Regions from separate parts of the Pontibacillus salicampi genome, predicted to be linked through region 3. Evidence: riboswitches for the same ligand, from Rfam matches in the RefSeq annotation. Region 3 holds a riboswitch; each other region holds the start of a gene.
What was found. A riboswitch is a leader RNA that binds a small molecule or an ion and turns the genes downstream of it on or off. The one in region 3 is predicted to bind cyclic di-GMP.

Region 1 (10,192 bases), on a different contig from region 3:
GAGTCTTCCACAAACGGGTGCTTTACTTTAACAAACTTCGCGAACAAAAAGACCTTAAATATGCATCATTTTATACATTGATGATAATAGTTAAAGTCTTTTTATATTTAAAAAATATAATGCCATTTCATACATGGAATAAATGCCAAATACATAAAGTACGCTGAAAAATGGGATAACCTATAAAAGATGGGTTACAAATGGTTTTATAAGTGGAATGGAAAAGAGTTATAACCTAATAAAGGAGTTTAATGATATGTGGCTGAACCACCCTTTCTTCAAATATGTTACGGGTATCATTTTATTACTTATAACATTATATTTTTTGCTGGCAATGGATTTACTGCATCCAGTGTTTATTATCGTGAAAACCTTATTTTATCCCATTCTTTTAGCTGGTTTTCTATATTATGTGTTGCAGCCTATTGTTAAATGGCTGACACGTATCTCGTTTCTACCTAAATCTGTCTCTATTCTATTCGTTTTTTCATTTATCGGCGGTATACTTTACGCGCTGTACCTCCTTTTTGCTGCGAGTATCCAGAAGCAGGTGGAGGATATTTCAAGCACTCTTCCTGAGGATTTAAAAGAGATGGGAGAGAAGGCCAAACAGAAAGTGGAAGAAAATGATCTTGGAATGCTTTCTGTAGAAAGTATCCAGCAAAAGACGGCTAGCTTTTCTAGTAATTTAATGCAAATGCTAGGCGACAATATGACTGAAATCATCTCGACTGTAACAGGAGCTACTACCGTTCTTGTGGTAGTACCCTTCGTGCTTTTTTATTTTCTGAAGGATGATGCTCGCTTTGTCCCATTCCTCATGAAGGCTATCCCTCCTAAGTGGAAAGAGGAAATCTCCCTTGTCTTACATAAAATAGATGATACGTTATCATCTTATATTTATGGGCAAATCACTGTAGCTATAGTTGATGGGGTGCTGATGTATATAGCATATCTAATCATTGGGATAGATTATGCCTTAATACTTGGTATTTTTGTTACCCTGACCGCAGTGGTCCCATTTTTTGGTCCAATTATTGGTGTCATACCAGCGCTTGTCGTCTCCTTAACCCAAAGCCCTGCTCTGGCCATTTATGTACTTGTTTCCTTAGTTATTGTACAGCAGTTAGAAGGAAATTTAGTGGCGCCAGTTGTATTTGGTAAAAGGCTTAACATTCACCCATTGACGATTATTTTGTTACTAATTGTGGCAGCGGCTCTTTATGGATTTGTCGGAATGCTCATTGCTATACCATTTTATACAATCATTAAAATAGTAGTAGTACATGCTATTGATATTGTTCTTCGAAAAAAGGGAAGAACTCCTCTAAAGGAGAACTAATCAAATCCAGCTCATCCCCCTCTTTTTTCAAATTTTCTTTGAGTAAGGAAACGGCTAGTAGGAGTGTTCATTGGATGAGATATAAAGATTACCAACTGAATCAGTGCAAACTTAAAAGCTCCTAATCCTTAAGTGGAAAGGGAGCTTATTTCAAATCGTCCATCCAATAGCTTATGTTGATATTCCTGTTCTGAAAGGCGAGTTGAGTGGTCGGAAATAGCTCCGCTTTCCTGCGGCCCCACACGATGTGGGGTCGTTCACCGTTGCTACAGGATGTAGCGCTCTTAGGTAAACTTCCTTACTTGCGGCTGAGCCTCCTCGGACAGCAAAAGACGCTTTCTGCGGGGTATAGGCTCATCCATTTTCCAGTCCATACCTTTGCCGTATTGAGAGAAACGGACTTCTCAACTTTCTTGATTCCATTTCTTGCCCTTTTCATTCTGAGCCTATATGAGTGGTTCTAGAAGCTAGAGAAAAAAAGTTCCTTTTATGGGTTGATTGGGCTGGAATCACGGAGACTCCCGCGGAAAAACGAATGAGCAGAGACCCCGGAAGGCGGCGTTCTTTGCCGACTGAGGAGGCTCAGCCGTTCGTCCGTAGGAAAGCGGAGTGATTCCAGCCCAATCAACTGCTCTTTCTATACTCCTTCCAAACCATCTCGAATCCGAGTCTTCCACCATCTCCCCATTAAGCGGAATAAACGTGATGTTACATGCACTGAACTTATTCGCTATAATAATATAGAAAGAAAGTATAACACGAGGGAATGAGACGGATGAGCCAGAAAAGGCTGTGGTGGAGATGGGTTCTCCTTATTGTATCAACGCTCCTGGCTGCCTCTGGAATTGCAGGGTATATTTATTTGCAGCCATATGAAGCTTCTGATTATGCTAAGCAACAATTAACATCAACAGCATCTGTTACGGTTGCGGATCAGGATAAGTGGATTCTATTTGAGCCGAATCGTTCCACGCAGACTAGTATTATTTTTTATCCAGGAGGACTGGTAGAGCCTGAAAGCTACGCGCCATTTGCTTCAAGACTAGCAGAATCAGGATATCGTACTTATATCGTAAAGATGCCGCTCCATTTAGCTGTATTAGGAATAGATAGAGCCTTGGAAATACAAGAGCAAGACACTAACGAAACGCTTATTATGGGTGGCCATTCTTTAGGTGGTTCCATGGCGGCGCGTTATGCTGCTGAACAGGATGGAATTGACGGTTTGTTTTTGCTAGCCGCCTATGCAGAAGAAGGTGGTGATCTTTCTAAATCCTCTATGCCGGTGCTGTCTATTAGTGGAGACAAGGATGGGATTTTGAATATGAGGAATTTTCGGGAAGGAAAGGCCTTTCTTCCTGATGACGCTAGGTACGAAAAAATGCAAGGCGCAAATCATGCGCAGTTTGGTTCTTATGGTCCCCAAGACGGCGATGAACAGGCGGATATCGAGAGAACAGAACAAGTACAGAGGACGGTCACCCTGTTAAGCGAGTGGATAAATAATTTCAGATAACGGAAATGGCACAACCTATTACGTTCGGTTGTGCCATTTTACTATAGGATGAAGATAGCGATTAGGATAACGGTAATAACAAACGTGATGAGGTAAATAATAGTGAGGAGCTGAAAACTGGAATTATGCTTCGGGTTGGATTTATATGTTAATGATTTTTCCCCATGATCTTCCTCTTGTTCATATACCTTCGATGTATGGTTTACAATCTTCCCCACATATAACGTACCGACTAAGGCTAACACACTGACTAAAATGATAGCGCCATATAGAAATGGATACATGGTCAATGCCTCCCTCTTATCCTTCTGAACTCGTATTTACCTTTAGTCTAACAGAAAAGGTTTGAAAATGGATATGCTCTAACGATTATTTCCAACCACCAGTTCCTTTCGTCATAATTAATTCACATGTAGTTCTATCCAGCGGAAAGGTATTGTTATGTCTTAGTCTGAATGACTTCATTGTCCCTTTGGTTCATTAATAGCAACGACGTCTGCTTTAGAGAACGAAAAGGTGGCCTTATGGGTTCAGACCATAACGTCGGATTACAGACATGCACTATTGGTTTGCTGGCAAGTCATGATAATGTCTCGGAAATTTTCTAGACAGTAACAACTTGGGTTATGATAAATCTCCGTCATCTTTTCCAAAATGAAATATGAAAGGTACAATAGAGGTAGTTATGAACACGCTAGGGGGATTAGATGGAAATATTGAATGTTTTCAACAAAGATTATGAAAAAATAGGGACAGCCAGCAGAGAAGAAGTTCATACAAAAGGATATTGGCATGAAACCTTTCAATGCTGGATTGTAGGGATGGAGGAAAATCCATATATAGTGCTGCAGAAGAGAAGCCACACAAAAAAGGAATTTCCAGATTTACTAGATATTTCAGCTGCTGGGCATCTTACCGCTGGTGAAACGATGGAAGATGGGGTGAGGGAATTAGAAGAGGAGCTAGGGGTAACGGTACACTATTCTCAATTGTATTCTTGTGGGGTGTACAAGGATGGTATAACGATAGGAAGCATGAAGGATAACGAACTGGCAAACATCTTTTTATATAAGCTAGCAGGGAATATACAATCTTTCCAGCTCCAGCAGGAAGAAGTAGCAGCTATTGTTAAGGCGGATTTGCACGATTTTATTGCCCTGTGGAGAGGGGACAAGCAAAGGATTGTAGTGCAAGGCTATACAGAACGATTAGATAGAACCAGAGCAGCTGTCACATGGCAAGTGAGCAAATCCCATTTCGTTCCCCACGGATCTCATTATTATTTGTATGTTGCAGAACAGGCAAAAGAATACTTGCATCAGTAAATAGAGGTATTTTTGCTGCATTTGTATAGCAATGACTCTATACCAATAGGTTCGTATGAGCTGTATAGCAGCAATAGTGGGAATACCGGTAAAGTAACGAAGGGGATGGGCTCCGTAGATTTAGGAGACTCATCCTTTCGTCTATAGGAAAGTCATTCATTTCCTGCCACTATTTTACCAATTTATATTAGTTCTTCTGTATAGTAACTAGACGAGCATCTCTTCCTTTATAGACTGTTCTATGTATGTCTTTTGGATATAGCTAGTCATCATATCCGTTTCAAAAGGCTCACAAAGCCGGTGTTTTTCTTGTAAATACATGTTCTGAATATGTTTAGGGGTAAGCCCTAAGTTTAATCCCAGCATGCAATATTGGTTTATAATTGTTTCGAAGGCTTTTTGCTGTCTCTCTACGTAAGGAAAGGTGGAAACCTCTACATTCAGCTTATAAATCTCCTCGCTAATATCCTTCTCAAAGCTATTCAGAAGCGGGCTTTTAACCGTCCACGGCTGCATTTTATGTTTATAACCTAGGAATAATAAATAGGGGAGGGTCCGCAAATATAGTTCTTGCATTTTCCCCAAGTCGTTTAAGCTATACCAAATGTAATGCTCATTTACATATAAAAGCCGCTTTTGAATAAGGTTTACAAGTTCTATGCTGGTCACAGATTTTTTGGAGAATGTAGCATTTTCCTTCATTAGTTTTTCCAGATTCATTGTAATCTTCCTTTAATTATTAGTATGTCTTGCGTTTTATGTGCCCTGTCATGTTGGGAAGTTATGGGTCGGCTGCTTAAATTTACAGAATTCGGCATAAAACGACATTTAATATGAAAAGAAAAAACCCCACCTCGACACAGGTGGGGCAATGAATCATTTCTAACATAGCATAAATGTTAAATGTATAATCGCAGCTCGACTACCATAGCACTTGACATGCGTTAGGCCCGAAGCTTTGCGTCCTTACCTTTCGATAAGTTTGCCCACAAACTATATTCAATTGGAAAATAGTAAAGTTCTTCACACCTCCATAATATATCATACTTGATGGAAAAACCAAATATTATTTCCAGTTTTTTAATATGTTTGTAGTCTTATTGTAATATTACTCAGCGCTCCTAATGAGAGTCTAAATTCCTATGGTAACGCTTCAATGTCCTTTTTTGTCGTTTTATAGTGCTAAATAATTAGGTCTAAATGTTCATTAAGGTATCACAGTAGTAGGTGGGCTAAAACCGTAATAATTGGCAGTGTGATAATCGTTCTTTGTACGAAAATAACACCTAGCTCCCAGAAAGAAATCGGTATTTTGGATTTAAGCAGGAGTACTCCTATTTCAGACATGTATATCAGCTGAGTAATGGAAACCCCAGCAATAATAAATCTAGTAAGCTCACTTTCTATACTTTTGCCGATGACGGCAGGGAGGAACATATCTGCAAACCCAACAATCATAGCTGGTGCTGCTGCTTCTGCTTCCGGAATTCTCATCCATTCTAATACAGGCACGATAGGGTAAGACAGCCAGGTGAAGATGGGAGTGAATTCTGCAAGGATAAGCGCTATTGTCCCTAATGCCATAACAATGGGTAATAGACCGAACCATATGTCCAATACATTGATAAATCCTTTCTTTAATACACCTCTAAAGCTCTTCACGGATTGTGCTTTTTCTAAAGCTAGCTCTTTCCCGTGTTGAAGAACGGAGCTCCCTTCAGGCACATCTTCAGAAATTTGCTTGCCTACCGGTGCATAATACGTATTCTTCTTATTAGATAAGGGAGGTATTCTTGGCATGATAATAGCTGCAATAATGACAGCAATCGTGATAGAAAAGTAGAAAGGTACAAATAAGTGCTCTAATCCTATGAAACTGATAACAACTAAGCTAAAGGCAATAGAATTAATGGAGAAGTTGGTCGCAATAACAGATGCTTCTCGTTTATTATAATAGCCCGTTTCATATTGCTGGGTAGTAATTAAAACACCGACAGGTCCTGCTCCCATCCAGGAAGCGGTCGCATCAATGGAGGAACGACCTGGGAGAGAGAAGAGCGGCTTCATTACTTTTCTTAATAAGGTACCAATGAACTCCATTAGACCAAATTCCATTAGGAAAGGCATAAGTAGTGCTGCGAACAGGAACCAGGTTGTTAATACGGGGATGAGCGTGAAAAGTACTGTTCCGCCAGTGCTTTCAGCATATACCCAGGATGGTCCTAATTGAAAAAGTGTTGCAATCGCAAATATTGCTCCTACCAGACGAAGGCCAGTCCAGAAGGGGGTGATGCCGAATAATTGCTCAGCTATGGTGTTTTGCATCCAATGTGGATTCATTACCTGTTTCAGGATAGCGAACAAAAAGGATAGTGTAATTAGAGCTGTCATAACATAGGGTATTTGGGCGGTAAATAACCCTTGAATGTATTCTGCAAAAATCCCAACGCCAATAGTAATTTTACCTTGGAAAGGGATCGGTACAAGAAATAATAGTATTCCTAATAGAGACGGGAGGAGGAATTTCCAAATTCCTTTATTTTTCATAGATTGTGGTTGGTCTTTCGTTAAGGATGAGTAGATGGTTTCTTGCTTCATTACGAGCCCTCCTTTGAATAAATATAAAAAGTTATTGATAAATATACATTATTATTTGTATTTATTCAATACTATTCTTAATATTTTTAGATATTTCAAAATGGGCTGTCCCTCTATATATAATCCTATAGCATTCTCGTTGTACAGGGATAATGGACATGATAGAGTAGGAGGTGGAGTTGGTGTATACAATGAAGAAGATATTTATATTACTATTTTTAACCATTTTCATCTATGTAGCCTATACTGGATACTCGATGTGGAATTTTTCTAAACCTTACCCGCCAGAAAAGACAGATGCAGCAATCGTATTAGGTGCAGCAGCATACTATGATGACCCTTCTCCAGTATTCGAGGAACGTATAAAGCACGGCATAAAATTGTACGAAGACGGCTATGTGGACTCGTTAATCTTTACTGGAGGAAAGGGGGATGGGGCTGCATACGCAGAAGCAGAAGTAGCTCAAAGATACGCTATAGAAAATGGGGTACCGGCTGAAGATATTTATATAGAGACAGCTTCTAAAATAACAGAACAAAACTTAGAGAATGCCAAAGGAATTGGAACAGATGATACCTTTAATGAATACACGATTGTTAGTGATCCCTTCCATACTAAGCGTGCTGTAGCGATGGCGAGGGAATTAGAAATGGATGCGATTGCTTCTCCTACCGAGACATCAGCGTATCAAAGCCTCGAAACCAAGCTGCCGTTTTTTATACGGGAATGGGCTTTCTATGTAGGATATCAAGCTAGCGCTCTCTTTCGATAAGTTGACAGCTCTAAAGGAATTGCATATACTATTTAGTAGAAATACGACAAATGAAATTAATCGACTTTACTTATAAGGAGTATGTTTTATGAAGGTTGTTGTTCTTAACTAACCCGTAACTATATACGGTCTCAAGAAAGTGAAAAAAGCTTGCTTACATGCAAGTGTAGTTTGTTATACACTTTTTTGAGTAGTTAAGAACAATCAATCATAGCAAAACACTTCTTTCATCGTTAGATAAGAAGGCTGTGACGTAATTGTCATGGCTTTTTTTTTGTTTTCTAATCCTCTGTAGAGGAGATAGAAAGCGATGTAGCGATTAAGATTCAAATGTCGTGTTTCATGCTGTAATGACGTTGTTCATTGCAGCTTTTTTTATACAATTTTAAGGAGGATTTCCGTTGAATATACATGCATATCAAGCATTACAGTGTGAATGGATATTAAATGAGGTAGCTCGATTTGCAAAAACGAACAAAGGGATAGACACGATTCAGAATCTCCGCCCTACTGTGCATAGAAGGCAAATTGAACGGATGCTGGAAGAGGTTCAAGAAGCGGAGCGGATACTATCCATCAGCTCTAGTGTTCCTATTCATAGTCTGGACACTGTCACGGATACTTTGGAACAGGCAAAAAAAGGTATGTTCATCCGTGCGGATCAATTTGAAAAGCTGACTGCGTTTCTGGATCACTGCGGAAAGCTAAAGCGATTTATGAGAGATAAAGGATATGCGGCGCCGACTATTTCGACCTATGTGGATTCCATCGCCGATTTAAGTGACTTAGAAGCAGAAATCCAAAGCTGTTTTCGGCACGGCAGAGTAGATGATTATGCATCGAAGGAACTTCAGAGGCTGCGCAAGCAAACTCAACAATTGCTCACAAAGATGAAAGAGCGGATGAATACACTCTCCAAATCCAAGAAGCTCTCTGCATTTGTGCAAGAGAGAGTTGTGGCTGAAAAAAATGGACGCTTCGTCATTCCTGTGAAAGCTTCCTATCGAAATAAAATGAAAGGAACGGTAATTGACTCCTCCGCTTCAGGTGCTACCGTATTTATTGAACCAGAAGAGATAACAAATATGCAGGAGGAGCTGCAATTACTTCGTATAGCAGAAGAGCGGGAAGTAGAGCAAATTCTATATTATTTAACGAGCATGGTGTTAGAGAAAGAGCACGAGCTATATGTTGCTATGGAAACCATGCATCAGTACGATGTGATTTTTGCTAAAGCCCATTACAGTAAATCCATTAACGCTCATCCAGCTGAGGTAAATGACACCTATACTATCCAGCTGAAAAATGCTCGTCATCCTATGTTGGGGGAGGAAGCTGTTCCGTTAAATATTCATCTAACGCCAGACCATTATGCCCTTGTTATAACTGGTCCAAATACGGGAGGCAAAACGGTAACATTAAAAACGGTTGGGCTGCTGACATTTATGACTCAAGTGGGGCTGCCAATACCTGCGGAGGAAGGAAGCTCCTTACATCTCTTTCATGACATATTTGTGGACATAGGAGATGGGCAGAGTATTACTGAGAATTTAAGTACGTTTAGCTCTAGGCTGAAGAATATAATTTCAATCCTGCAGGAGGCAAATGATCATAGTTTAGTTTTATTAGATGAATTAGGTTCTGGAACAGACCCAACAGAAGGTATGGGTTTGGCAACTGCTATTTTAGACCAATTATATGAAAAAGGGTGTACTATTTTTGCTACTACTCACTATAATGAAATGAAAGATTTTGCAGAGCAGAAAGAAGGATTTGTGAATGGATCCATGGAGTTTGATTTAGAAACACTGCAGCCGACATATCGCCTGCTCCTGGACACAACCGGTAAAAGTCAAGCCTTCCAAATAGCTTTAAAGCTCGGCATGCACCCGGGTATTCTAGAGAAAGCTCATGAAATATCCTATAAAGAAAAGGCAAGCTATCGAAGTGGCATAGAGGCTATCAATGATAAACAGCTAGTGAAACAGGTATCTGGTAATAGGTATGCCAGACAATCTGCAAAGAAGCCTTCTGTGAAGCATGAGGAACGAATTCCTGTCTATAGTATGGGAGATAATGTAACGGTGTTAGCTACAGGGGAAACAGGTATTATATATAAAGGCCCAGATTCGAAAGGAAATTATATTGTACAAATTAAGGGAGAAAAACAAACGTTGAATCATAAACGTATCCAGCTTCATATACGTGCCGAGGATTTATATCCTGAAGATTACGATTTTGATATCATCTTTAAATCGAAAGAATATCGTAAAATCAGAAAACAAATAGATCGTAAGCATGTAGAAGGGATATCGTTAGAAGAAGAAGATTAAGCATGAAGAGTCTATGAAGAGGGTAACCTCTCTATAGGCTCTCTTTCTTATTAGTTTCGAGTGATTACTTCTTTCGATATACTGTGGTAGGAAGCAGAAAAGAATTAGTAGGAGGGATTACATGCATTATGCTGTAATAACAGGCGTTTCCAAAGGACTCGGGGCTTCTATAGCGGAGGAATTAATGCAGAAAGGGATACATATTATTGGTATCTCAAGATCTATTAATGAACGATTACAGGAAAAAGCAGACCAGCATCAGGTTTCCTATACACATTATTCTTGTGATTTGTCTTCGGTAGCGG
Region 2 (10,192 bases), on a different contig from region 3:
GAAGGATATGCTGCTGTACCACCAGGAACGTACACTCCCACCGCGCTTAATGGCGTTACCTTTTGACCGAGCATGGTCCCATCTTTTTGAGTATCAAACCAGGAGGGACGTTGTTGTTTTTCATGGAAGCGACGAATGTTAAGAGCTGCTTCTTGTAAAATATCTATGTCATATTGCTGCATGCTTTGCCGAGCTTCCACAAACTCCTCTTGTGTCACTCGTAATTGCTGTAATGAGGCACCATCTAGCTGCTTCGTGTATTCGAGTAATGCCTCATCTCCTCTTTCCCTCACATCAGCAATAATCGATTGCACGATTTGCTGCTGCTCCTTTGTACCACTATCCACACTTCGTTCGATGGAAGCGAGCTCATTCGGCGTGAGTATTTTCATGACAAGAGACCTCCTTATAGTTAGATCGCAACTTGCTTACTCAAATCTTCAATAATGGCATCAAGTCGCTGGCTTTTAATTCGGTAGCTTACCGGATTTACAATGAAACGTGAGGTGATATCGGTAATTTTCTCATATTCTACAAGTCCATTTTCCTTCAATGTCCTGCCAGATGAGACTATATCTACAATGCGATCCGTAAGACCGATAAGCGGAGCTAACTCGATCGAGCCGTTCAAGGGAATGATTTCAATCTGCTCTCCCTGCTCGCGAAAATACTCCGATGCAACTCGAGGATACTTAGTGGCAATCTTCGGTGCTATTTTGCTAAGCGGTTTATCCGGTAAGCCTGCTACAGCTAAATAGCACGGGCTGATGTGTAAATCGAGTACTTCATAGACATCTCTATCCTGTTCCAGCAGCACATCCTTCCCTGCAATACCGCAATCGGCAGCACCGTACTCTACATAGGTCACAACATCCATCGGTTTGGCCAGCATAAGCCGAACTTTGTATTCGGGAAATTCTAATATTAGTTTCCTTGAATCTTCTACATTTGTAAAATCATAACCTATCTTCTTCAATAGTTCCGCCGCTTCTTCAAATATTCTCCCTTTAGGCATCGCTATCGTCAGCCATTCATTCATGAGAGGCACCTCCCGCACATACATCGATTACATTCGTAAAACGTTCTCCAATTTGCTCTCTGTTTTCTAGCTGGTCCTTTTTCTGAAGTACGACCTTTGCACCTTCGCTTCGGGCGGATTGAGCTTCCTTTAATCCCTTTGCGAATGTGTCGCTATCGTATAAAACTAAAATATATTCTTCCTGGTCCTCTGTAGCAGATAGCGCTTCTACTAAACGATCGAGACGAATAGCAAAGCCAGTAGCTGAAGCCTCTGATTGAAAAGACGGCAGCAGTTGATCATATCGGCCGCCGTTGCATAGAAGAGAGCCGAGATGAGGCGCATAGCCTTCAAACAGAATACCGGTATAATAGTGCATATGGCTGATCAAGTTCAGGTCAAAGGAAATATACTTACTAACCCCGTACGTTTCCAGTAAATGAAGCAGCTGTCTTAATTCTCCAATTGCTTCATGACACGCACCATTTGTCGTAATTTCTTCTGCTGATTCCAGCACATTCTCTTGACCACGCATGGAAAGTAATTGGTGTAAACGATTTTTATCCTTATCGGACAGGTTTACCTGTTCCAGCTCTTTACGATAGCCGACGTAGTTCTTGCGGAACAAGTAACGAAGAAATCGTTCTGAAGTCTCCGTATCTTCTTGAAAGATTTCTTTAAGTAAGCCTTTCACATAACCAATATGCCCGACAGTCAATTGGAAGTTTTCCAATCCTGCCGATTTTAATGTCTCCACCTGTAGAGCAATGACCTCAGCGTCGGCATACACAGAGTTCTCTCCTATGTATTCCACCCCGACCTGTTCAAATTGAGCAGGCTTGCCACCTTCTATTTGCTGAGCCCGAAACACAGGCCCATCATAGCTCAAACGGAGTGGATACCCTTTTTCCTTTAATTGAGATGCTGCTACTCTGGCAATTGGTGCTGTTAAATCGGGGCGTAACACCAACGTATGTCCTTGGCGATCCAACAATTTAAATAACTGAGTTTCATCAATAGCACTTGCTTCTCCAACCGTGTCCAGATACTCCACCATAGGTGTATCCAGGAACTGGTACCCCCATGATTCTATCGTTTCGGAAAGAGCCTGTCTTGCCTGACGTGTCTGATTATAGAAAAAAGGCAGCGTATCCCGCATGCCTAATGGTTTTTCGAACATAAGTCGATTTGCCACGATACATTGCACCTCTCTTATTCAAATTAATCGTATTAACAATTCGCAATCCTTTAACTTGCTAATATGCTACCAAATTAAAGATACATCGTCAACGGATATCCTTCTTATTCCAACATCGTCCTACTCTTTCTATACGGAAACTAGGAAACCTTCCTTACACAAGGGCAGCTTACATAATGTGAGGAATCCATTTCTTTATATTCCCTCATTAGGAAATCTAAATCGCTGTAACTACATGAAGTTTACCCAACCCTTTCTAAATGGCAATTGTTGTACCGTTTAGGATTATACATCTTAAAGAAAGGGTATAGGTATATAAGACTATATTTTTTGACTTTTTATGTCGAACGCATTGGTATTTAGAACTAGTTCCATTATAATAAATCTGCAGCATAACACGATAATGGCAAACTTATTGAAAGATAAGGACGCAAAGCTACGAGCCTAACGGAGTAACCCTATGGCAGTCGGGCTGCCGGTATGAGCGTTTGTTCCGAACAGACCTATCGGTTTCGAATGGTCTGTTTTTTTGTGTATATAAAATGATAGGTCACAGGCAGGGAAATGATATAAGAGGGTGGCACGATGAAAATGATGGTGTGGTTAATCATTGGATGTATGCTAGGTGGTATGGGGTATAAGGTTATGTACACTGTAAAGATAAGGCGGAAGCTCCAGGAGAAGCAAGATCAGGAAGACCGAATCTTTCATTTAATCGAGAATGCCAAGGACATCCTTTATTATTGTAAGGTAGAACCTGATTTCTCCTATATGTATCTAAGTCCTTCTATCGATGATGTACTAGGGCCAGATGTACATCAAAAATCTATGGAGGACCCTTTGTCAATACTTGAATTAACTCACCCTGATGATATGCCCATTATCCAACAAAAATTGCGCGGGGATTTAGATTATAGTCAACCAATTCTTCAACGCTGGCGTAATGAAGAAGGAGAATACATCTGGTTTGAGGAGCATGCAACCCCTATATATGAGAAGGGGAGCTTTGTTGCAATTCAAGGTGTGATTCGTAACATTCACGACAAAGTAATACTCCAGCATCGACTAGAATACCAAATTACACACGATAGTCTGACAGGTGTTCATAATCGAGACTATTTCGAATCCCAGATGAAGCAAAGTGAAGATTCCGACCAAAGCGCGGCCATCATACTTTGCGACCTTGATAACCTCAAATATGTAAACGACACAGAGGGGCACAAAAAAGGAGATCAGCTTATTCAAGAAGCTGCCTCCCTGCTACACAATTATGCAAAGCCTCATATAAAGGTCTGTCGCATTGGTGGCGATGAGTTTGCGCTGCTGGCTACTAATCTGACAGAAAATGAGATAGAGCAAATCGTTACAAGTATTAAGTCTGCCGTCTCCACAGCTAGAACCGGTTTAGAAATATCAGTAGGCTACGCTTATAGCCTTTCTTCCCGAAACAAAATGGACCAATTATATATCGATGCCGACCACCATATGTACAAGGATAAAAAGAAGAAAAGAATGCATGTATAACATGAATCTATTGGAAACAAATAGTAAAGGGAGATAGATTCGTGTCATGGGGAGACAAGAAGTGGAAAACCACCATTGTTTCATATCACATTCTCAACAATTATGATTCAATGTGACAATAACAAGCATTCATAGAGCTACTAATAGAAAGGCTATGCAGCTGCATAGCCTTTCTATTAAATAGGAGAATGAATTTTCCGTTCTACAATTTGCTCGAAATATCGGAGAGTCAATAGCTCCCCGTCGAAATCCTCCTGCTTCCATGTGTTGTGCAGGAATACTTTCGCAACGGCGTATTTTCGGTCCCCTCCTTTGTTCGCATCTTCTAACGCCACCACACTTTCAAACATAGCGCACATCTTATCCGCCACTGCTTTTGCATAAAACGTCTGCTGCTCTTCATCTAATTGTTTCACTTTATTCAGATCCTCTTCTAATTGCTTCAGCTTTTCTTTGAGAAGAGTCGTTTCTTTCGGAAATGCTTTAGACAAATCATGTACACTAGAATGCATCCTCCGGAGAAAGATGTGATCAACTTGAAAGTTTCTTATTAGCTTTAATACCTCGAGCCCTAGTATATTTGCCGTCCCCTCCCATACGGTCAATACTTGAGCATCTCGTAAAAGACGTGCCATGACAAAATCCTCTATATACCCATTTCCACCGTGCATTTCTATGCTTTCGTGACAAAAATGAATCGCCTGTTCTGCAGATTCCTTCTTCAAAATAGCAATGAGGAGACGCTGAAACACTACATCTTCCTTCGAAACACCTTCCTTGTGCTGAACCCATTCATCAAACAGATGAACTAGTCGAAAAACGCTGCTCAATTCCACTTCTTGCTTTGCCTTCAGCTTAGTTAACGTATCCTGTACCATAGGAAAATCCTTTAGATACCTTCCAAATGTGAATCGTTCATAGGCATACTGATGAGCTTCCAAGTAAGCGCGCTGCATAATACCAAGTGAAGCAACAGCATTACAAATGCGAGACAAGTTAAGCGCTTCCATCATATAATAAATACCTTTCTCCGGCTCCCCGACCATATAAGCCCTGGCGCCTTCAAATTCTACCTCCGCAGAAGGAACTGCTCTTACGCCTAATTTATCCTTCAATCTTCTAATAGAAATCCCCTCTGCTGTTTGCCCCTGCTCCTTCCATGGTACAAGAAATAAGCTGAGCCCTTTCGTTCCCTTCTTGGCTCCCTCCGTTCGTGCAAGCACCATTGCTACCCCGCACGTACCGGCATTACTAGCAAAATATTTCTCCCCATAGAGACGATAGCCATTACCATCCTGAACAGCCTTCGTTTCGTTAGCTCCTACATCAGATCCACCTTGCCGTTCGGTCAAAAACGTTGCCCCTTCATATAAGTCAGTATTGCCTGTAGACAGTACATGGGGCAAATAATGCTCCCTGATCATCTCATCACCGTAATGATCAAGCAAATAAGCAGTCGCCATAGTTAAGGTCACAGGACAATAAAACCCTGGCTCTGCTTGTGATAACAAATAACCCTGAGCATAGGAATATAGATAAGAGCCTTTTCTCCCTAAAGCAGGAATCGGCTTGTGCACATAGCCAACAATTCCTCTATCATAAGTTTGGCGAACGGTTTGCTTATAGCCCTCATTTACCCACACATACGAAACATCATTCCCCATCTTGTCGTACTTAATGAGTCGTGGCTGTCCTTCCCGGTCCGTATGGGCAGCACGTTCATCAATTTCTCCTCCACACAGCTCCCCATATTCCTCTAGCTCCTGCCTAGCCCAATCCATAAACTCCTTATCCATATACTGCTCTAGTATAAAGTCAAGATTTGGATCCTCTAGAAACAAGTTCATATGACTCCTCCTCCACATAATATGGCTGACATGCTATCCACTATTGTAATGAATGAAGCTTTTCACGTAGCTGATCCAATACCTGCTCCATTTCTTGCTTCATGTCTGTTAGGTCTTGAATTCTATCCGACACCTCCCTTACTTTTACCTCTCCATACTCAATGGTCTTTTCTAGCTGCTTTACTCCAGAAGGGTCCTTGTCAAATAGCTGGACCATTTCTCTAATTTCCTGGAGGGTAAATCCATACTTTTTTCCGCGGAAGATAAGCATTAATCTCGTTCGTTCCTTTTTACTATAGATGCGGTGACCAGAGTTGGATCGTTTCGGAGCCAAAAGGCCGAGTTCTTCATAGTATCGAATGGTACGAGTACTAATGACAAACTCCTCTGCTAGCTCTGAAATGGACCACTCGCCCATAAGCTCGACTCCTTTTTTCTTAATATTCAGTCATATTTAGTTTACCATTTACGTTAACGTCAAGTTCAAGCTAATTTCATGATGGAGCAAATTTTTTCCCGTTTGAAAGAGGTGTTGTTCACTATAAACGTGATGGTGCTGCAACATATTAGTGCCAATTGATCTCTTCTCAACAGATGATTGATTTGAGACATCGCAGAAAAATCATTCACGAAGGTGAAAAAGCCAATTAAAAAAGAACAGCCCTATAGACTGTCCTTCCAAAACTCATCGGTACTATTTCGCTGCTCCATTTCTTCCGGTGTATAAATGACCTGCATTGGATTACCGCCAACGAAGCTTCCAGCGGGAACGTTTTTATGGACCAACGTTCCCGCTGAAACGATGGCCCCATCTCCAATCGTAACACCGGGTAATATCGTAGTATTTGCTCCAATGAGAACCTCGTCCCCAATGATCACCTCTCCAAGCCGATATTCCTTAATTAGATATTCATGGGCTAATATCGTGGTATTATATCCGATAACGGTATTACGGCCGACCGTAATTTTTTCCGGAAACATAATATCGAGCATGACCATAAGAGCAAACGCTGTATGCTCCCCTACTTTCATTCGTAAAAACGTACGATACAGCCAATTTTTCATTGGTAAAAAGGGGGTGTAGCGTGCCATTTGGATGATGGTAAAATTTTTGACTACCTTCCAAAATGGAACAGTCTTGTAAATATGCCAGAGCGAGTTATGCTCAGCCACCCGATGACGTTCGGTCTTTCGCATCCAATCACTCCATAACAATCTTCAATATGTCACTCATATGCTCGAGCATATAATCTGGATGGAGATCTTCCAGTACCTGACGCCCTTTTATGGTCCAGGCTACTCCTGCTGTTTTCGTTCCAGCGTTTTGTCCGGATTCAATATCATGCGTGTTGTCACCGACCATGATGGTTTCTTCAGGCGCAGCACCCAAATGGGCCATGGCCATTTGCACTGGTTCAGGATCAGGCTTGGCGTGAGTAACATCGTCCAGGGTCACAATGGTGTCGAAATGGTCTGCGATTTTCGTTAGGGCAAGACCCATATCCACCGTCTGCCTCATCTTGGTCGTCACAATCCCGAGTTTAAATCCTGCTTCCTTCAGCTTGTCTAACGTTTCTACTACGCCATCATAAGCTTCTACCAGCTCGTCGTGATGCTCGTGGTTGTGGGTACGATAGGTGTTAATCATTTCTTCCACGTCTGCTTTATCGTTGATCTTACGGAGGCTTTCCTCTAATGGAGGTCCTATAAATTGTAATATATCCTCGCGTTCATACTTACCAGGAGCGTATTGATTAGTAGTATGCAAAAACGAAGCGATAATGAGCTCGTTTGTATTAATTAATGTTCCATCTAAATCAAAGAGGAGGGTACGAATGGTCATATGCTGCTTCCTTTCCTTTTGAGGTATTCATTCGATTCCATATAAAACCGATGATAGCTGTTAATAGTATGGCTGTAATGAGTCGAATTAATAACAGTGGCCACACTGGAATTCCAAGCGGGATAAAGATAAGGGTGTCCTCCACTACAGCATGACAGGAGACAAGGAAAATAAGAGACAGATACATGTCCTTTTTAGAAACACCGTCTTCTTTCACCGCTTGTATCATAAGACCTGCCCCATACGCCAGACCTATCGTTAGGCCAGCTACTAATGTGGTAGAGGCATTGCGTTCTACACCTAGGAGACGAGTAAATGGTGCAAACCAGCGGGAAAAACGGTCTATCCAATGATTCTCTCTCAGCCATTGCATCACTATCATGAGCGGAATAACTATTAAGGCTAGTTGAAGCACTGCGATAAAAGCAGTCTGTATCCCGCTCCAGGCTATCAAGAGCCAGCCTTCTGGGGTCTCACTTTGAGCAATCATTCCATATTGCGCCATTTGTGAGCCGCCGTCCCAGACAAGATTAATGACTACAGCCGATATAAAGGCAAGTGAAAGCCTCAAGCCAGCTATAAACCACCAGCTCACCCCTACTTTTGATGCCACCGTAGATTCTATAAGAAGGTTGTGGGAAAACGAGAGCATAACCGCTAAAATGAATACTTCCTTCACTGTAAAATCAAAGGACACGATTGCTGCTATACCCGCATAAAGATTTAAAAAGTTACCGAGCACGAGCGGGATGGCTGCTTCACCCGATAACCCTATCCATCTCATGAACGGGGAAATCCATTCCATTATCCACTGTAACACTGGTGTAGCCCGTAAAATAGTTACGATAAAGGTGACAGGAAAAATGACTTTACCAAGTGTCCATGTTAAGTTTAATCCTTGTTGCAAACCTCTGCTTACTACACCAGGCAAGTTAATCCCCCTCACTTTTTCTTCTTTTTACTAGTACTCTTTTTCTTTTGGTTATGGCTCTTCTGCTTTGGCATATTGCCTAGTAAATCAGAACCGTTGTATCTTGTTTGTACTTTGTTAAAGTAACGGCGATAAATAATAGTACCAACCGCCCAAAGAATTAACACGATGGAAATAACCTGAGCAGTACGCAGATTGCCGATAATGTATAGACTGTCTGTACGCATGCCCTCAATGAAATAACGTCCAAAGGAATACCAAATTACATAGCTTAAGAACACTTCACCACGCATAGGATTATACCTTCTTAGTACCAGCAGGAAGATAAATCCGAGTATATTCCAAACAGATTCATATAAGAAGGTTGGGTGATACAGAATTCCGCCTATTGCCATTTGATTGACTATGAAATCAGGTAAATATTGCATAAAATTGTTATAAAACTCTTCTGTAACAGGTCCGCCATGAGCTTCCTGATTCATAAAATTTCCCCAGCGGCCGATAGCCTGACCCAAAATAATACTTGGTGCAGCAATGTCCACAAGCTGCCAGAAGGAGACCTTGCGAACCCTTGCAAAGACAAGGCCGGTTAACACAGCACCAATTATAGCACCATGAATAGCAATGCCGCCCTCCCATATGGCAATAATCTCCATAAAGGGTCTGCCTGCGTACCTTTCCCATTCAAAGACAACGTAATAAATTCTTGCAGAAATGATGGAAATTGGTATCGCAAACACGACTAAATCTATAAATATATCCTTTTTCAAACCGAGTCGCTCCGACTCCTTCAGTGCTAGAAGAAGCCCTAAATACGCCCCAACGGCGATAATGACTCCGTACCAATAAATAGTTAAGGGACCGAGCTCAACAAGTACCCGGCTTAATGGCTCCGCGTCATACTTCACCGTGGAATCCTCCTTTAGATGGATCATTTGTATTCTCACCAATCATGTTCGTCAGTCGTTCTGAGAATTCCTCAGCGGCGTTAATGCCCATCCGTTTTAAACGGAAATTCATTGCAGCTACTTCAATAATGACTGCCAGGTTCCGCCCTGGTCTCACTGGTACGGTTGCTTTTGGTATTTCTACATCCATAATCTTCATCATTTCTTCCTCTAAGCCAAGGCGATCATATTGTTTCTTTTCATCCCACAGCTCAAGATTGATGACCATGGTTATCCGCTTAAAGTTTCGGACCGACCCCGCACCAAACAAAGTCATCACATTAATAATCCCAAGCCCTCGTATTTCCAACAGATGCTCGATTAACGGAGGAGAGTTTCCAATTAATGTATCATAATCTTCCTGACGTATTTCAACACTGTCATCAGCTACGAGTCGATGCCCTCTTTTAACAAGCTCTAGAGCTGTCTCACTTTTCCCTACTCCACTTTGTCCCGTAATTAATACACCTACACCATAAATGTCAACTAATACTCCATGTATGGCTGTGAAAGGAGCAAATTTAGTTTCCAGGAAATTTGTAAGCCTGCTAATCACTCGAGTCGTTTTGTGAGGGGAGCGCATAATAGGAACACCCGCTTCGTTTGCTGCATTAATTAACAGCTTCGGCACCTCCATCCCCCTCGTAATAACAATACCTGGTGTTACGTCCGTGCATAGCTTGGTCACTCTGTCCTGCTTTTCCTCATCTGAAAGCTCTAAGAAGAAGGAAAGCTCTGTCTTTCCTAACAGCTGTAAACGTTCAGATGGATAATATTTAAAGTAACCGGCCATCTCCATACCGGGGCGAGATATATCGCTTGTGAAGATTTCACGGTGAACACCGTCTTCTCCCGCTACAATTTCTAAGTTAAATTGATCTAAC
Region 3 (10,192 bases):
TGGTAGTGAATTTTACATGGACCAGCAAAAACATGGACAGAACCAAGGCCGATCAAACAATGGTAGCAACGGTCAAGGAAATCAGAGCGAAAGCGAGCTTCCATTTGGTGGAGGTAGTGGGGGTGGAGTCTCAATTACTCCTATCGCATTTCTAATTGTGAATAAAACTTCAGGTGTAAAGATGATTCATCTTGATGAGCATACCCATCTCTATGAGCGTTTACTGGATCTTGCTCCTCAAGCTGTGGAGAAGATTCAAGAAGCTCTTGGTAAGAAACATCAATCGGACCAGCACCAAAATGGTCGCTCCTCCTCTAGTGGCGGAGAAGGAAATGGGAACCAAAATTACTCCTGGTAATGGATATGATTAGACATATAGGAAAACTGCCTTCATAATTAGAAATGGAGGCAGTTTTTGATAGGAACTGCACAATCTAATGAATGATAATCATGAGGGAGGAATTATCGTGGCAAACGTAACATTTAAAAACAACCCAGTAACTCTAGTAGGAGACGAAGTAAAGGTTGGAGAAAAGGCTCCTGCATTTACAGTTCTTGCAAATGACTTATCAGAGGTTTCATTAGATGATTATAAAGGCAATGTGAAGCTTATTAGTGTAGTCCCATCTCTTGACACAGGAGTTTGTGATGCACAAACACGTAAATTTAATGAAGAAGCAGATAAGCTAGATAACGTAAAAGTACTTACTGTAAGTATGGATCTTCCATTTGCACAAAAGCGCTGGTGTGGAGCTAATGGTATTGAGAACGTAGACACATTATCGGACCACCGTGATGCTTATTTTGGTGAAGCATTTGGTGTGCTTATTAAAGAAATGCGCTTGTTAACTCGTGCCGTATTTGTTGTGAATAGCGAAGATGAAGTGGTATATGCTGAATATGTTCCCGAAGCAACAGATCATCCGAATTATGAGGCAGCACTTCAAGCAGCTCAAGAAGCAAAATAAGCTAACCTAAGCCCGGCACTCGTGCCGGGCTTTCTTGTGAGATAGAATTGAATGTGAAACGGAATAAAAATTGTATTCTGCTTTATTCTACCTATCATCTTTTGCTAGAATAGGGAAGGTTAAAGACAGGATAGGAGGTTAATGAATTGACAGAATCCATGACAGAGCAATTATATAATTGGATAGATGAAGTGTCTGAGAAGATTGGGGAGGAACACGACCACCCTTATATAGATTTATTGCCGATGGCGGCGCGTGTTTTATTTGAGCAGCAAATTCCTGAGGAATATAGTGATAATTTACGTGCGTACATGAATGATAAATTGTCGGTAATTAACTTGGAGGAATACAATAAGGAAGAGGTACGTAAAGCTGTTCAGCTTGCTACATTAAAAGGGATGAAAGGCTACACTCAGCAGCAGCATATGATTACACCTGACTCTGTTGCTATTTTTATGGGATATATTTTGGAGAAGCTTCTCTCAGACCTATCTGAGCTGCGGTTATTTGACCCTGTTGTAGGAAGCGGAAATTTAATAACAGCAGTTATTAATCAATTGGATAAAAATGTGGAAGCCTATGGTAGTGATGTAGATCAATCGCTATTACAGCTAGCCTTAATGAATGCTGATTTGCAGCATACATCCGTGGAATTCTTTCACCAGGATAGCTTACAGCCATTCTTATTAGAGCCGGTAGATAGTGTGGTTGCGGACCTTCCAGTAGGGTATTATCCTGACGATGTACAAGCCAGTAAATTTACTATGAAAGCACCTTCTGGCCATACCTTTGCCCACCACTTGTTGATGGAACAAAGCATTAATTATCTGAAGGAAGGCGGTTTTGGTGTATATTTAGTACCAAACTTCTTATTTGAAAGTGATCAATCTGAACTGCTTCACGATTATTTCCAGCAGCATGTGCACGTCGTAGGTGTACTTCAGCTTCCGGATTCCATGTTTAAGAAGGAGCAATTTGGAAAGAGTGTGCTAATTCTTCAGAAGAAAGGTACGCATACCAAGGCGCCAACGGAAGCATTATTAGCGAAGCTGCCCGCCTTCTCGGATGCTGAAGCAATGAATGAAATGCTTGAGAAAATCAACGCTTGGTTTAAAGAATATAGAGGGTAAGAATTGTGAGAAAATAAAGATTTTGGACGGAAAGCGTTGCCAATTTCACAAGCGACTTGAAAAGGTTCATAACGGGTGTTTAAATGGATAGTGGTAAACTTGAACCTAGTATAAGGGGATGAAGAATAGTGAGCAAAACGTTAGCAATTAATGCAGGTAGTTCTTCCTTGAAATTCCAGCTAATTGAAATGCCAAATGAAGAAGTGGTAACTAAAGGATTAGTAGAACGAATTGGCTTAGAAGACGCTGTATTTACAATTGAAATAAATGGCGAGAAAGACAAAACAGTAACAGATATTCCAAATCACGAACGCGCAGTAGAAATTCTAGTCGATAAACTTACTAGTACTGGTGCTGTTCAGTCGTTAGATGAAATAGAAGGTATTGGTCATAGAGTAGTACATGGAGGAGAGCGCTTCAGTGATTCTGCGTTAGTAACAGAAGATGTTATTAAGGAAATAGAAGAAGTATCCGACCTAGCTCCGCTTCATAATCCGGCTAACCTTACAGGCATTCGTGCGTTTCAACAAATTTTGCCTAATGTACCGGCTGTTGTTGTATTTGATACGGCTTTCCACCAATCCATGCCGGAGCAATCATATCTTTACAGCCTTCCTTATGAATATTATGAGGAATATGGAATTCGTAAGTATGGCTTCCATGGAACTTCCCATAAATATGTGTCCCAACGTGCTGCTGAAATGCTAAATCGTCCGATTGAACAGCTACGGGTTCTTTCCTGTCACCTTGGAAATGGAGCGAGTATTGCAGCTATTGAAGGGGGAAAATCCGTCGATACATCCATGGGCTTTACACCTCTAGCAGGTGTTACGATGGGAACTCGTTCAGGTAACATTGACCCAGCGTTAATTCCATTTATTATGGAGAAGACTGGCAAATCAGCTGAAGAAGTGCTTCACGTTTTAAATAAGGAAAGTGGAATGCTTGCTATCTCAGGTTTCTCCAGTGACCTTCGTGATATTAAGGATAAAGCAGAAGCGGGGGATGAGCGTTCTGAGCTAGCTCTTGAAGTATTCGCCTCTCGCATTCACAAATATATCGGTTCCTATGCTGCCCGCATGCATGGATTGGATGCTATTGTATTCACTGCTGGTATTGGCGAAAATAGCGATGCTATTCGTGCTAGAATATTAAAAGGTCTAGAGTTTATGGGTGTATATTGGGATCCAGCTCTTAACCAAACCCGTGGAGAAGAAGCATTTATCAGCTATCCGCATTCTCCAGTAAAAGTAATGGTTATTCCAACAAACGAAGAAGTTATGATTGCTCGTGATACGGTTCGTTTAATTGAAGAAAATAAATAGATACACAAAGCTGCTTGCGCATAATAACGTAGGCAGCTTTTTTGTTTTATCTTTTATTCCTTGCTGCGCATGTTCGCATACCTAAGAAAATAAGCTACAATAAATATATACTCTAAGAACTAGGGGGCGTTTATAGGTGAGTGAGCAAAAAGTGTGGGAGGATATAAAGCATTGGGAAGATCAATGGAAGGACTATAGGGCAAATGACTTTGAGATGCTGTACGAACAATGGATGCAAAAAGCATTTGCTAGTATGAAGGGAAAGAATAAAAAAACGTTTTTCCACCGCATGGACCAATGGTTATTCCATACACATTCCTACATACAAGGGACTGCGTTTCAAAATGAAGCGCGAGAACGAATTCTCACCAGTGGTCGTATTTTTGTGCCTGATGTGGAACATTTGGAGGATATGAAGGAATTATCCATTGACCAGCTTACCTATTTAGCGTATCAACATATTGCGAAAGGCAAGATGTACTCTTTTGCACAAGGGGGATTAACTGGCACGGGAGGGTATCTTCTGCTCGGAGTGGACTTTCCTATGATGATTATTTTAAATCTACGAGCTGTACAGTTAATAGGCCTTACATTCGGTTATGAAGTAAATCACCCCTATGAAATGATGCTTTCTCTTAAGATATTTCATGCTGCTACCCTCCCAAAGAGATTACAAAAAGGGGCTTGGGATCAACTCAAAGAAGAGCTGAATCATTACTCCTCTCCCTTTATATATGCAGGAGAGGATGCGTTAACAGATGAGACATGGCTTGAACAGCCATTGAAGCAAAGCATGAAGTCCATGTTCATTCTAATGTTTAGAAAGAAAATGATTCAAGGTCTTCCGATTGTGAGCATGGTTGTAGGAGCTACCCTCAATTATCAGTTGACGAGACAGGTTACGGAGTTTGCATTAAGGTTTTATCAATATCGTTACTTACTAGAGCAAGGAGAATGGGAATAATGTCTATAGATAGTAAAGATGGAGTGGGTCTAAATTGTAAAGTGATCACTATTTCAGATACACGTACAGAGCAAACCGATAAAAGCGGAAGGATTGTAAAGGAATATGTAGAGGGTGCTGGCCATAATGTTGTTGCTTACGAGCTTGTAAAGGATGAAGAGGCAGCCATTGAAGAGAGTGTATTAGCAGGCTGTCAGAATAAACATATAGATGTCATCATTACAAGCGGTGGTACTGGTATAGCCAAGAGAGATGTAACGATTGAAACGGTAGGAAGGTTGCTGGAGAAGGAAATGGTCGGTTTTGGAGAATTATTTCGCATGCTTAGCTTTACGGAAGATATCGGCTCAAAAGCTATGTTATCCAGGGCAATTGCTGGCGTTAGAGCGGAGACGGTTATTTTCTCTGCACCAGGCTCAAGTGGAGCTGTTACTCTCGCTATGAAGCGTCTTATCCTTCCAGAGCTTTACCATTGTGTAACAGAAGTAAGAAAATAACACTACGTGTGCCTTCTAGTACTCTGCAATCTTTATTGAAGCATTTTTCTTTTTCAACCTAACCTTGCTGCCGTTAATTGAATTTCCCTTCTTTATATCGACAGTAATATTGAATAATTAATAACCAAAGATAATATTTGGAGCTTGGAGAAGTATTAATAAAACTATCTTAACTTTATGAAACAGTATATAATATAGTTAATTTAATAACAGTTTTTTATGGCATTTAAAAAATTTTCCAAAAATTAATGTTCCTGACAAATTCCAACATCATTTTTAAGACAAGTTCTGTATAGTAATTCCATACAAGTCCTTCAGAAAAAGGCATACTAGCTGAAAGGCTGGGTCGCAAAGTCACAGGTCTACCGTACAGAGGGTACCATGACGGCTGGGCTACCTGAAATAATCAGGTTTGGAGGAGGCCATATGAGCGATATGAATACTAAGACGTATGAACTTGATCAAGAATGGCTTGAATTGATGAAGCAAGCCAAAGAAATGGGGTTGAGTAAAGAAGAAGTATCCATTTTTTTGAAGGCGGCGGGGAACAATAAACAGGCAATGAATCGATATAATATTCTTTAAAACGAATTGTTTGAAAAATGGAATGAAACCTATTAACGAAATGTGGTATACTTCATTTCAGGAAGTAGGTGAAGTGCCATGATAGGTGAAAAGATTAAAGCTATGAGGCAAGAAAAAAAGTTATCCTTATCTGAACTAGCAGAAAAAGCAGGCGTGGCCAAGTCTTATTTAAGTTCCATTGAACGAAATTTACAACAGAACCCGTCCATTCAATTTCTCGAGAAGATTTCTAAGGTATTAAATGTGCCTCTTGAACAATTGCTACATAGTAATAACCCTCATGAGTACGATGAAAATCTAGATCGGGACTGGGTTGATTTGGTGAAAGAAGCTCAACATTCAGGGGTGACGAAAGATCAATTTAAAGAATTTCTTGAATTTAACAAATGGAAATTGAACCAGGACCAAAACAATAAATCCAATGATAACTGAACAAACATCATATAGGAAGCAAATAAGGAGAGAGCATCCATTGATGCTCTCTCTTTATTTGCTTCTATTCTTTATCTGGCCGAATGACTAATACATCACAATTGGCATACCGGGTTATATGCTCAGAAACACTTCCTATAAAGAACCTCTCCACTGCATTTAACCCTGTTGCTCCACAGATAATTAGGTCGGCTTCGAACTTTGGGGCGACTTCTTTTGCGATTTTTACTTTAGGAGATCCATAGTCAATATCCACCTGAATGTGTTGCAAGCCCGCTTCTTTAGCCTTTCTCTCGTACCTTGCCAGTAATTCTGCTGCATATTTATCCGCACGCTCTGCTAAGGTACGATCGTAAGCCTCCACTGTTGCAAAAGCTCTTGTATCCACAACATGAGACACAAATAACGTAGCATCATTTCGTTTTGCAATCTCCACAGCCTTCTCAAAAGCATGTTCAGATGCCTCGGAACCATCTATAGCGACAACAATTCGTTTATATTCAAATGGCATATGGGTTCTCTCCCTTCACTTTTTTCTATTATAACATGGGGAAGGTGGTAAATGGAAAAAGGTGTGACGAAGAATCAGAAGGTTTTGTGACATACTATCACAAGGAGGTGTCACCAAAATGGGCGAAAAAAATAAACTTGGCTTACAATTTGATCCGGACGGGGAAAAAATGACGTCTGAGCAGCTTTCAGAAAGTTATCAAAGTGGTGTAATAGAAGAATTTGACCCACCTAAACAATCCGATAAAAAAGGTTCTCGTCAAGAACGAATGAAGTAAAAGGAAAAGCTCATCCTCCTCCTAAACGAAGGAAGATGAGCTTTTACATTTGGCTTTTGCAAGCAAACCATACAAAATACTTACAAGGACAAAGGTGATAAATCCTGGTGATATGGCGACGGGCAAAGCAAAATAACAAATAGTCCCGAGACCAATGGAGATGAGGGGGAGAATACTTATCCGGTTGTTTTCATTTATGGAGAGTAAATCACTATTTGAAATGCTGCTACGCTTAACATATAAGAAATCAATAACTATTACAGCTGAGATAGGTATTATCAGCCCTCCCAAGCCCGAGATAAATTGCTCTGCCTCATTTACTAATGCCGGAACAGAGCTGAACGATATTCCAAATATACCGAATAGGAGAGCGCTCTGCAGCCTGGTAAGGGAGGGGAACGTATTTAACAGACTGTATCCTCCTGTATAGGCATTACTCATATTGATGGATAGCATTGATAGGATAGCTGTCGCTGTAATAATAGCAATAAAAATAGGTATGCTAGTATGCTCGGAGGCAGAAACGTAAGGATTTAATTCCCCGAATAAATAAGCAGAGCCGCTGCCAAGAATCGCCGTCAGCATAAAACCGAAGCTATTCCCAAGCATTAATCCAATGGCCCCTTGACGAGGAGACTTTGCATATCTTGTCATATCTGCTGATGCACTTACACCAGAAATATATTGAACAAAGGCAAGACTTGCGTAAAAGGCCATAGCGGAAAAGGAACCGTGTCCTCCTTCTGGTGTAAGCGTAAATAATGAATGATTGCTTTCTGATGTAGTAAAGTAGATATATAGCATTGTCCCTTCCCCGGCTAATAAGAGAGGAAGGAAATACGTAGTGGCTCTTTTTACTGCTTCAAAACCGATGATAGCCAGTAATATCATGATGAGGGATATAGGGATAGAGAGCATTAAAAATGGATACTCTGTACCTGTTAACCTTACAATAAGTTGTTGAATGACATAGGTCCCTCCTATGGTCTGGACACTAAACCAGTATAAGGACGTAAGACTGCGAATAGGGGAGGCGAGAAATCGTGCACCTTTCCCGCCAAGCATCGTTCGAATGGCATACTGAGAAGGGAGTCCATATCTCCCGCCAGGTAAGGATAAATAGGAAACGAATATAAATGCAATAATAGCGCCAACACTTGTAGCTGCAATAGCAGAAGTGAACGAGAGTCCACCTTCTAATACAGCAAGGGCAGGGATAAGAAAGTTTCCAGCGTTGGCAGAGATAGCAATCTGAATAAACATATATCTGTACCACGGTGTAGTTCTCAAGGAGAAAGGTACTGCCTCTAATCCCATGGTCTCTATGACTTTTGATTGGATAGCTCGCTCTGATGTACTTATTTGACTCACTCCTTCAGCTCACCTCATTGTACATAAATAATGGAAGTATTGTAAATTAGTAAGGAGGAAAGTTTGATGCGACATGCCTTAATAACAGCAGGCTCAAAGGGATTGGGGAGAAAAGTAGCAGAACAGTTTATAGAAGCTGGATATAGTGTCACCATTTCTTATCGTCAGGATAAGGAAAAGGCAGAGGCCTTATGGAGTAAATACCCTGCCTTTCATAACCGTATTCAATGTGTACAAGCTGATGTAACTAAGAAAAATGATCTTATCTCCTTAGTAGATCAAGCGATGGAGGTGTTTGGACGCATTGATGTGCTTGTAAACAATGCCGGCCCGTATATTTTTGAGAGAAAGAAGTTGATGGATTATAGGGAACAAGAATGGGATGATATGATTCGAGGTAACCTAGATGCTGTTTTTCATCTTATGAAGAAAGTGGTTCCTATCATGAGAAATCAACAGTTCGGACGAATTATTAATTATGGATTTCAAGATGCCAATACAGCACCAGGTTGGGTGTATCGATCTGCATTTGCTGCTGCGAAAACAGGGTTAGTGTCCTTAACAAAATCAGTAGCTTATGAAGAAGCGGAAAATGGAATTACCGTTAATATGGTATGTCCTGGTAAGATTGAAGGAGAATTGAAAGAAGGCGCTATAGCCGATAGTAGATTGCATCATGACCCACACACACCAATTGGAAGACCTGGGTCAGGAGAAGATATATCCAGAACAATCCTGTTCCTGTGTAATGATAATTCTGATATGATTACTGGAACCATAATGGAGGTAACAGGAGGTGTTGATGTTATTCACAAGTATCGCAAGCAAAAATAGATAGGATAAAAGAAGGGAATTTGTTACAATGAAAAGGCTTACAATAATCGTGCTTTTTCATCTGAACAGGGGATGCTAATAAGGTGATTTATACTGGGAGGTTGTGTAACAAATGAAAATAGGCATACCAAGAGAAATCAAAAATAATGAAAACCGTGTAGCGATGACGCCAGCGGGAGTCATGACGCTGAAGGATGCGGGCCACGAATTATATGTAGAAACTTCAGCTGGTGCTGGGTCAGGATTTACAGATCAGGAATACATAGAAGCGGGTGCAACTATAGTTTTTACCGCAAAAGAGGCATGGGAACATCCAATGGTCATGAAGGTAAAGGAGCCCCTGCCAGAAGAATATGAATACTTCCATGAAGGCCTCATGCTTTTCACGTATCTTCATTTAGCAGCAGAGCCAGAGCTGACCAAAGCGCTTATTGAACGTAAAGTAGTTAGTATTGCTTATGAAACTGTACAGTCAGCCAAAGGAACCCTGCCTTTGTTAACACCGATGAGTGAGGTAGCTGGGCGGATGGCTTCTCAAATTGGTGCCCAATTCCTCGAAAAGTCTCGAGGAGGGATGGGAATTCTCCTTGGTGGTATTCCGGGTGTTAGAAGAGGGAAAGTAACGGTAATAGGCGGAGGAGTAGTAGGTACAAATGCTGCGAAAATAGCAATGGGATTAGGTGCAGATGTAACCATTATCGATCTCAATCCAGAGCGCTTAAGAGAATTGGACGATATCTTTGGTTCTTCTATTAATACATTGATGTCCAACCCGTTAAATATAACAGAAGCATTACAAGAATCAGATTTAGTTATCGGTGCTGTCCTTATTCCAGGCGCTAAAGCACCAAAGCTAGTTACAGAGGATATGGTCAAACAAATGCCGGATGGGTCTGTGATTGTAGATGTTGCCATTGATCAGGGTGGAATTTTCGAAACAACGGATCGTATTACTACACATGATAATCCGACCTATGAGAAACATGGTGTTCTTCATTATGCGGTAGCTAATATGCCTGGTGCTGTCCCTCGAACCTCTACTATTGGCCTAACAAATGTAACTGTTCCATATGCCCTTCAGTTGGCTAAGAAAGGCTATAAGAAAGCATGTACTGACAATGAAGCGTTATTAAAAGGAATTAATACGCTAGACGGTTTTGTTACCTTTAAAGCAGTAGCTGAAGCACATGGTTTGAATTATTGCGATGCCCATACCTTATTAACGTGAGTGTGTGGACAAGCAAATGCTTGTCCACCTAATTATGTCTCTCCTACCATAGCTGTTCCATACAAAAGTG

Region 1: another riboswitch for cyclic di-GMP. It lies ahead of ACFFGV_RS18300 (hypothetical protein); the one in region 3 lies ahead of ACFFGV_RS01800 (anti-repressor SinI family protein).
Region 2: another riboswitch for cyclic di-GMP. It lies ahead of ACFFGV_RS17955 (sensor domain-containing diguanylate cyclase); the one in region 3 lies ahead of ACFFGV_RS01800 (anti-repressor SinI family protein).

Annotation. Positions count from the first base shown of each region.
Region 1 covers NZ_JBHLTP010000013.1:577,674-587,865, forward strand. The annotation lists gene ACFFGV_RS18280 (AI-2E family transporter) at 257-1,342, shown strand; gene ACFFGV_RS18285 (alpha/beta hydrolase) at 2,118-2,858, shown strand; gene ACFFGV_RS18290 (hypothetical protein) at 2,900-3,142, opposite strand; gene ACFFGV_RS18295 (NUDIX hydrolase) at 3,566-4,183, shown strand; gene ACFFGV_RS18300 (hypothetical protein) at 4,391-4,903, opposite strand; cyclic di-GMP riboswitch class I at 5,093-5,180, opposite strand; gene ACFFGV_RS18305 (YjiH family protein) at 5,399-6,781, opposite strand; gene ACFFGV_RS18310 (YdcF family protein) at 6,973-7,554, shown strand; gene ACFFGV_RS18315 (endonuclease MutS2) at 7,956-9,887, shown strand; gene ACFFGV_RS18320 ((S)-benzoin forming benzil reductase) at 10,009-10,192, shown strand, end outside.
Region 2 covers NZ_JBHLTP010000013.1:503,945-514,136, reverse strand. The annotation lists gene hisD (histidinol dehydrogenase) at 1-392, opposite strand, end outside; gene hisG (ATP phosphoribosyltransferase) at 413-1,039, opposite strand; gene ACFFGV_RS17960 (ATP phosphoribosyltransferase regulatory subunit) at 1,032-2,213, opposite strand; cyclic di-GMP riboswitch class I at 2,612-2,696, shown strand; gene ACFFGV_RS17955 (sensor domain-containing diguanylate cyclase) at 2,802-3,740, shown strand; gene ACFFGV_RS17950 (acyl-CoA dehydrogenase family protein) at 3,917-5,587, opposite strand; gene ACFFGV_RS17945 (MerR family transcriptional regulator) at 5,628-6,005, opposite strand; gene ACFFGV_RS17940 (acyltransferase) at 6,251-6,784, opposite strand; gene ppaX (pyrophosphatase PpaX) at 6,789-7,430, opposite strand; gene ACFFGV_RS17930 (nucleoside recognition domain-containing protein) at 7,405-8,361, opposite strand; gene lgt (prolipoprotein diacylglyceryl transferase) at 8,373-9,269, opposite strand; gene hprK (HPr(Ser) kinase/phosphatase) at 9,259-10,192, opposite strand, start outside.
Region 3 covers NZ_JBHLTP010000003.1:67,773-77,964, forward strand. The annotation lists gene ytfJ (GerW family sporulation protein) at 1-358, shown strand, start outside; gene tpx (thiol peroxidase) at 468-968, shown strand; gene ACFFGV_RS01780 (class I SAM-dependent methyltransferase) at 1,115-2,098, shown strand; gene ACFFGV_RS01785 (acetate kinase) at 2,227-3,423, shown strand; gene ACFFGV_RS01790 (EcsC family protein) at 3,560-4,387, shown strand; gene ACFFGV_RS01795 (MogA/MoaB family molybdenum cofactor biosynthesis protein) at 4,387-4,884, shown strand; cyclic di-GMP riboswitch class I at 5,198-5,285, shown strand; gene ACFFGV_RS01800 (anti-repressor SinI family protein) at 5,311-5,469, shown strand; gene ACFFGV_RS01805 (helix-turn-helix domain-containing protein) at 5,548-5,901, shown strand; gene ACFFGV_RS01810 (universal stress protein) at 5,966-6,412, opposite strand; gene ACFFGV_RS01815 (hypothetical protein) at 6,531-6,689, shown strand; gene ACFFGV_RS01820 (purine-cytosine permease family protein) at 6,711-8,060, opposite strand; gene ACFFGV_RS01825 (SDR family oxidoreductase) at 8,127-8,894, shown strand; gene ald (alanine dehydrogenase) at 9,007-10,122, shown strand.